One region of the Pseudomonas sp. NPDC090233 genome, then DNA from elsewhere that is predicted to be linked to it. Evidence: riboswitches for the same ligand, from Rfam matches in the RefSeq annotation. Region 1 holds a riboswitch; the other holds the start of a gene.
What was found. A riboswitch is a leader RNA that binds a small molecule or an ion and turns the genes downstream of it on or off. The one in region 1 is predicted to bind cobalamin.
Positions count from the first base shown of each region.

Region 2: another riboswitch for cobalamin. It lies ahead of ACIQUF_RS05245 (CbtB-domain containing protein); the one in region 1 lies ahead of ACIQUF_RS06730 (ABC transporter substrate-binding protein).

Region 1 covers NZ_JBIVYQ010000002.1:489,349-492,746, reverse strand. Annotated here, with positions in the region: gene ACIQUF_RS06735 (FecCD family ABC transporter permease) at 1-564, opposite strand, end outside; gene ACIQUF_RS06730 (ABC transporter substrate-binding protein) at 564-1,574, opposite strand; cobalamin riboswitch at 1,684-1,881, opposite strand; gene ACIQUF_RS06725 (DUF1624 domain-containing protein) at 1,910-3,076, opposite strand; gene ACIQUF_RS06720 (TonB-dependent receptor) at 3,275-3,398, opposite strand, start outside.
Region 2 covers NZ_JBIVYQ010000002.1:168,131-171,528, forward strand. Annotated here, with positions in the region: gene cobW (cobalamin biosynthesis protein CobW) at 1-1,008, opposite strand, end outside; cobalamin riboswitch at 1,107-1,316, opposite strand; cobalamin riboswitch at 1,459-1,682, shown strand; gene ACIQUF_RS05245 (CbtB-domain containing protein) at 1,788-1,973, shown strand; gene ACIQUF_RS05250 (CbtA family protein) at 1,983-2,693, shown strand; gene ACIQUF_RS05255 (cobalamin biosynthesis protein) at 2,693-3,103, shown strand; gene cobM (precorrin-4 C(11)-methyltransferase) at 3,126-3,398, shown strand, end outside.

The DNA of each region.
Region 1 (3,398 bases):
CAGCCAGAACATAATGCCGCGCGCCTGCTCGGCGGTGGCCGACTTGGTGATAAGGAAGGCGGTCAGGGCATTGAACAGTTGCGAACCGGCGATGCCAGCCAGAATCACCTGGGCGTTGTTGCTGCTCGGGCCAGCCGCCCGGGCCAGCAGCAGCACCAGGCCGAAGGCCGCCACAGCGCCAACGAACGCGCCACCGGACATGCTCAGCGCCGCGCTGCCCAGGCCCAGCAGACCGACCAGCACGGCGCCGGTCGAAGCCCCGGCCGACAAGCCCAGCAAGTAGGGTTCAGCCAGTGGGTTGCGCAGTAACGCCTGCAGGATCACTCCACAGGTCGCCAGCCCTGCGCCACAGGCCGCAGCGACCAGGGTGCGGGTCAGGCGGTAGTTCCAGATGATGCCGGCGTCGATCGGGTCGACCGGGTAACCGGCCTGCCAAAGATGATTGGCCAGCACCTGGTAAACAACGCGCAGCGACACCGTGGTTTCGCCAATCGCCGTGCCTGCCAGCAAGGCGGCGAGCAGGGCGACCAGGGCCAGGGCGGTGCAGGGCAGCAGACGCTTCATCACTGGGCCGCTTTACCGCTGGCGAAGGCCGTCGACAGGGTCTGCAGGCCACGGAACAAGCGGATGCCCGCCTGCATGGCGTCGGCGTCGAGGATGATGATGCGGTTGTTCTTCACCGCATCCATGTGTTGGGTGACCGGGTCGTTGTGGAGGAATTCGAGTTTCTTCTGGTAGTCGTCGGCCGGGAAGCGGCGGCGGTCCATACGGGCGATGATCAGCCAGGTCGGATTGGCCTTGGCGAGGGTTTCCCAGCCCACGGTCGGCCATTCTTCGGTGGACTCGACCACGTTGCGCACGCCCAGGGTGCGCAGCATGAAATCGGCGACACCCTGTTGGCCGGCGACGTAGGGGTCGATGTCCAGGTCGGCGCTGGAGAACCAGAACAGCGCTGAGGTAGTGCTCAGGTCCTTGCCGTCCAGTTGCTGCTTGGCAGCGTCCAGACGAGCTTTGAGGTCGGCGTTCAGTGCTGCGCCACGGTCCTGCACGTCGAAGATTTCAGCCAGCTGGCTGACGCTTTTATAGATGCTGTCGACCTGGAAGGCCTGCAGGCGCGTGCCGTCGGCACCGACCAGGTTGTCCTTGCCTTCGCAGTCCGAGGGCAGCAGGTAGGTGGGAATTTTCAGTTCGTTGAATTGTTCGCGGGTGGCGACCACGCCCTGGGCGCCGACCATCCATTCGAACTGCACGGCCACCAACTGCGGACGCTTGCCGACCACCGCTTCGAAGCTTGGGTCGTTGTCGGCAAGGCGCGGCACCTGGTCGTTCAGCGCCTTGTACTCGGGCAACACGTTGTTGAACCACAACGAGGTACCGGCCAGCTTTTCGCCAAGACCCAGCGCATAAAGCATTTCGGTACCGGCCTGGCCGATGGTCACCGCGCGCTCGGGGGCGTGGGCGAAGGTTTGCGGCGCGCCGCAGTTGTCCACGGTGAGCGGGTAGTGGGTGGCGGCGGCATGGGCCACACCGGTGAGGCTCAGGCCGGCGAGCAGGGTGGCGAAACGAGGCAGCATGCGGGGCGATCTCCTATCGGACAGTTCACGGAAGAACGCACGGACAGGCATCGCCGAGCCCCTGCAGCTGGCAGGGGCAACACTGATGGCCAATCCCGGACACCCCGCCGGTTGGTGAATGTAGGCCGGCAGGTCTCCTGACTGGTGCGTCGTCGTTCGGCTCCGGCCTTCCCGGACCTATGGTCCAGTGGCATCGATGGAGCGAACTCGGCACCTACAGTTGCGGGGGCAGTTCCCTTTGGCGCGCCTGGGCGGCCTGGGATTCCCTATTATTTCCGTGGTGGAAACCGGCGGCCCGCATGGTAGACCATCAGGCGCCGGGTGAAAACGCTAAATCAGAAGTACTTGAGCCAGGTGATGTCGCGACGGCGGGCCTTGAGCCGGGCGAACCATTGCACCGGCAGGTACAGCGCCAGCGCCAGCAGCACCGCGCTCAGCCACACCGCGCCGATGCCATCGAAGCCGAAGTAGGCACCGTGGTTCAGGCCGAACAAGGCGACGCTGGCCAGGTACAGCAGTTTCAACACGTACAGGTGCAGCAAGTAGAAGAACATCGGCGCCGCGCCGAATACCGCCAAGGCGCTGATCCAGCGGGCCTGCACGGCGCGCTCGAAGGCGCGCAGCAACAGCAGACCGCAGCCCAGAGTCAGGGTGAGGAACAGCAGCGAAGGCGGGTATTTGGTGATGTTGAAGAAGCTCATCAGCGTCTGCGTGAAGGTCGGGTAGCCGCTCCACGGCGCTTCGCCATAGCCGTTGAGCATGCGCAGCACGACGAAGCCCAGCAACGCGATCACGCCGGCCAGCAGCAGTCGATTTTGGCGTTTTTGCGCATCCGTGCCACGGGCAAACCACGGGCCAAGGCCATAGCCCAGGGCGATCACGCCGATCCAAGGCAGCACCGGGTAGGAAGTACGCAGGCGCAGGCTATCGGAGAATTCCAGCCAGCCCCGATCATGCAGGATCGCCCATGGCACATGCATGGCCGACTCCACGCCGAAGTGCAGGCCATCAAGCAGGTTGTGGCCCGCGATGATCACGGCCCCGACGGCCAGCAGGACAGGGCGCGGCAGCCACACCAGCAGCGACAGGGCGATCATGCTCACGCCGATGGCCCAGATCACTTGCAGGTAGATCACGCTGGGCGGCAGCTGGAAGGTCCAGGCGAAGTTGACCAGGGTGAACTCCAGCACCACCAGGAACAGGCCGCGCTTGAACAGGAACGCCGAGACATCGCTGCGGCCCTGGTACTTCTCGCCGTACAGCCAGGCCGACAGGCCGGTCAGCAGCACGAACACCGGCGCGCACAGGTGGGCCAGGGTGCGGCTGGCGAACAGTGTTGGGTCGGTGGCGTCGATGGCCATCGGGTCGCCGACCTGGCGGTGCAGGAAGAACGTCTCGCGGACGTGGTCGAGCAGCATGAAGAGGATTACCAGGCCGCGCAGGGCGTCGATGCTCTGCAGGCGCTGGGTGAGCAGGGTTGGGGTGGCGGCGGCGCTTGTCATTGGAGGTGGGTCGCAGGCAGGAATGGATGTCAAATGAAACGTTATCTTATAACTATTTCATTCAAGCCTGGAAGTGATTTTTTGGGTGTCCTTGCTGGCCTCTTCGCGGCTAAAGCCGCTCCCACAGGTACACCACCGATTTTGGAGAACCCGTGGGAGCGGCTTTAGCCGCGAAGAGGCCAGACCTGCCTACTCAGATCAGAAGCTGTAATCCACCGTCGCAAAATACGACCGCGGCACGCCCATGATCCACTGCGTACCACTGAACGCCGACGCCACATACTCGCGGTCGAACAAGTTGTTCACCTGCAACCCCAAGCGC
Region 2 (3,398 bases), 320 kb from region 1:
GATCAGCACCAGGCGGGTGATGCGCGGTTCGTCGGCACGCCAGGCGCGGTCGAAGTGCTTGTCGAAGCGGGTGCCCACACCCTGCACCAACAGGCGCATCGGCTTGCCGGGGATGGCCGCGAAGCCCTTGGCGCGCAGGATGCCGAACTCCACCACCAACTGGGTCAGCGCATCGAGCAACAGGGCTTCGTCAGCTTCAGGCAGGTCGATGGAGATGGAGTCGAAGGCGTCATGGTCGTGATCGTCATGATCGTCGCCGTCGTGATGCGAGTCATGGTGCGTACGGCGGCCATCGATGTGCGCCTCCGACTCGGCGCCCACGCCCAGCAGCACTTCCAGCGGCAAGCGCCCGCTGCTGGCTTCGATCACCTTGACCGCTGGCGGCAGTTCTTCGGCAACCTCAGCGCGTACTTTGGCCAGGCCCTCGGCGTCGATCAGGTCGGCTTTGTTCAGCACCACCAGGTCGGCGCTGGCCAGCTGATCGGCGAACAGCTCATGCAGGGGCGATTCATGGTCCAGGTTAGGGTCGAGCTTGCGCTGGGCATCGACCTGGTCCGGGTAGGCGGCGAAGGTGCCGGCGGCTACGGCTGGGCTGTCGACGACGGTAATGACGGCGTCAACAGTGCAGGCATTGCGGATTTCCGGCCACTGGAAGGCTTGCACCAGCGGCTTGGGCAGGGCCAGGCCGCTGGTTTCGATGAGGATGTGATCGAGGTCGCCGCGGCGCGCCACCAGTTCGCGCATCACCGGGAAGAACTCTTCCTGCACGGTGCAGCACAGGCAGCCGTTGGCCAACTCATAGACGCGGCCGCTGGCCTCTTCCTCGGTGCAGCCGATGCTGCACTGCTTGAGGATTTCGCCGTCGATACCGAGCTCGCCGAATTCGTTGACGATGACTGCGATGCGGCGGCCCTGGGCGTTGTCGAGCATGTGCCGGAGCAAGGTGGTCTTGCCCGAGCCGAGGAAGCCGGTGACGATGGTGACGGGGAGCTTGGCCAGTGTTTTCATGTCGCGTTGCCCTTGGCAGGATGGCGCGGGCATGCGGGACGAAAGCCGCAGGCCAGATGGCCGGGCTCGTTCGCCACCGGATCACCCCGCCCGGTTGAAAGTCGAAAACGTCGCGAGGCAGGTCTCCTGGCTTGCACCGTTCCGGCCCCTCTTTGAACAGGGCTGGCGGGATGACGCCTTCCCGCGCCTGGGCGCAGTGGCTGTGTCGATCCGTCTTGGTGCTTACAGTTGCGGGGGCAGCCGCGGCTTGTACCGCGTTCCCGTCTTAGCTTCGGCGTGGCCGAAGAACCTCGAAGCGGCAAGGCTACGCGGGGGGGTCGGGATGGTCAACTCATGGCTTGAGATTTGTATTGCTCTTGAGATCGAGCGCCGCCCACGCGGCGCATCGCGGATGAATCCGCTCCTACGGTTTACCTACGGCCAATTGACGCAAACCCTCCCCCGTGCTCTCCTTACACCTCGCGTTCAGGTGCCCCCACGGGGGTGAAACGGGAAACCGGTGCGTCGCAGGCCCTCACCAGGGTGCGACAAATCCGGTGCTGCCCCCGCAACGGTAAGCGAGTGAAGCGTCTGGACCACTGTGCCACGCAGTACGGCATGGGAAGGTGACGCTTTACCAGGAGCCCTGCTCCTCCTCGCAAGCCCGGAGACCGGCCTGGCGTTCATGAACACCCCGCGGTGGGCGGGCGCTGTCGCATTCCCCTGGGCCTTGAGGTCCGGGGTTGTCGCGCTCGCCTGTGCCCCGTTGCCCATACAAAAGCAAAGCAGAGGAAAGCGTCATGCCCATCACCAGCACCAAGCACGCCATCGCCACGCCCGTCACCCTCAGCCAGCGCGTGGTCATCGCCGCCGGCGCCAGCCTGCTGGGCCTGTGCCTGGTCTACTTCGCCGGTTTTTCGCACCTCGAAGCCGTGCACAATGCCGCGCACGATACCCGCCACAGCGCCGCCTTCCCCTGCCACTGAGACCGCCCCATGATCAAGCGCATTGCCCGCACCGCCGGGTTCAGCGGCCTGCTTGCAGCCTTGCTGCTTACCCTGCTGCAAAGTTTCTGGGTGGCTCCGTTGATTCTGCAGGCGGAAACCTACGAATCGGCGGCGCCTGCCGTCGAGCAGCACAGCCATGACGGTGAAGCAGCCGTTGCCCATGAACATGCGGGTGGGCATGAACACAGCGAAGAGGCCTGGTCGCCCGAAGATGGCTGGCAGCGCATCCTCTCCACCACCGGTGGCAACCTGGTCGTCGCCGTCGGCTTCGCACTGATACTCGCTGCCCTTTACAGCCTGCGTGAACCCAACCGCGTCAGCACTGGCGCACTGTGGGGCCTGGCCGGCTTCGCCGTGTTCTGCCTGGCGCCCACCCTGGGCCTGCCGCCTGAGCTTCCGGGTACTGCCGCCGCCGACCTCGGCCTGCGTCAGAGCTGGTGGATCGGTACTGCTGCCAGCACCGCCGTCGGCCTGGCGTTGCTGGTATTTGCCCGGCACTGGCTGCTCAAGGCGCTCGGCGTGGTATTGCTGGTGATGCCCCATGTCATCGGTGCACCGCAGCCCGAAGTCCATGCAAGCCTGGCCCCTGAAGCACTGGAAACCCAGTTCAAGATCGCTTCGTGGCTGACCAACGCCGCCTTCTGGCTGGCCCTGGGACTGCTCAGTGCCTGGTTGTATCGCCGCTCAAGCCAAGCGTGATGGCCTGCCAACAGCCGCAGCTGGCGCTGTACGCCGGCTTCGGTTGCCGCCGGGGCTGCCCAGTGGACGTTCTCGACACCCTGCTGCGCCAAGCCCTGGACAGCCATGGCCTGGCGCTGTCAGCCTTGCAAGGCATCGCCAGCATCGCTTTAAAAGCCGACGAGCGTGGCCTGCGACAACTTGCCAAACGTCACAACCTGCCATTGGTGATCTTCGACGCCACCCAGCTACAGGCGTTCGAGCCCTTGCTCAGCCACCGCTCCGCGCAAGCCTTCGCCCACAGTGGCTGCTATGGGGTTGCAGAGAGCACGGCGCTGGCCCTGGCGCACCTCAATCACGGCAGTACCCAGCTACGGGTGCCACGGCAAACGCTCGGCGCCGCTACCCTCGCCCTCGCCTGCGGCGAATAATCGCAACATCCAAGGATTTTTCATGACGGTCTACTTCATTGGCGCCGGCCCCGGTGACCCCGAGCTGATAACGGTCAAAGGACAACGCCTGATCCGTCAATGCCCGGTGATCATCTACGCCGGCTCCCTGGTACCCGCCGCCGTACTCGAAGGCCACCAGGCTGAAACGCTCATCAACAGCGCCGAATTGCATCTGGAACAGATCATCGAGGCCATGCGCACAGCGCATGCAAAAGGCCAGGACGTGGCCCGTGTGCACAGTGGCGACCCGAGCCTGTATGGTGCCATTGGCGAG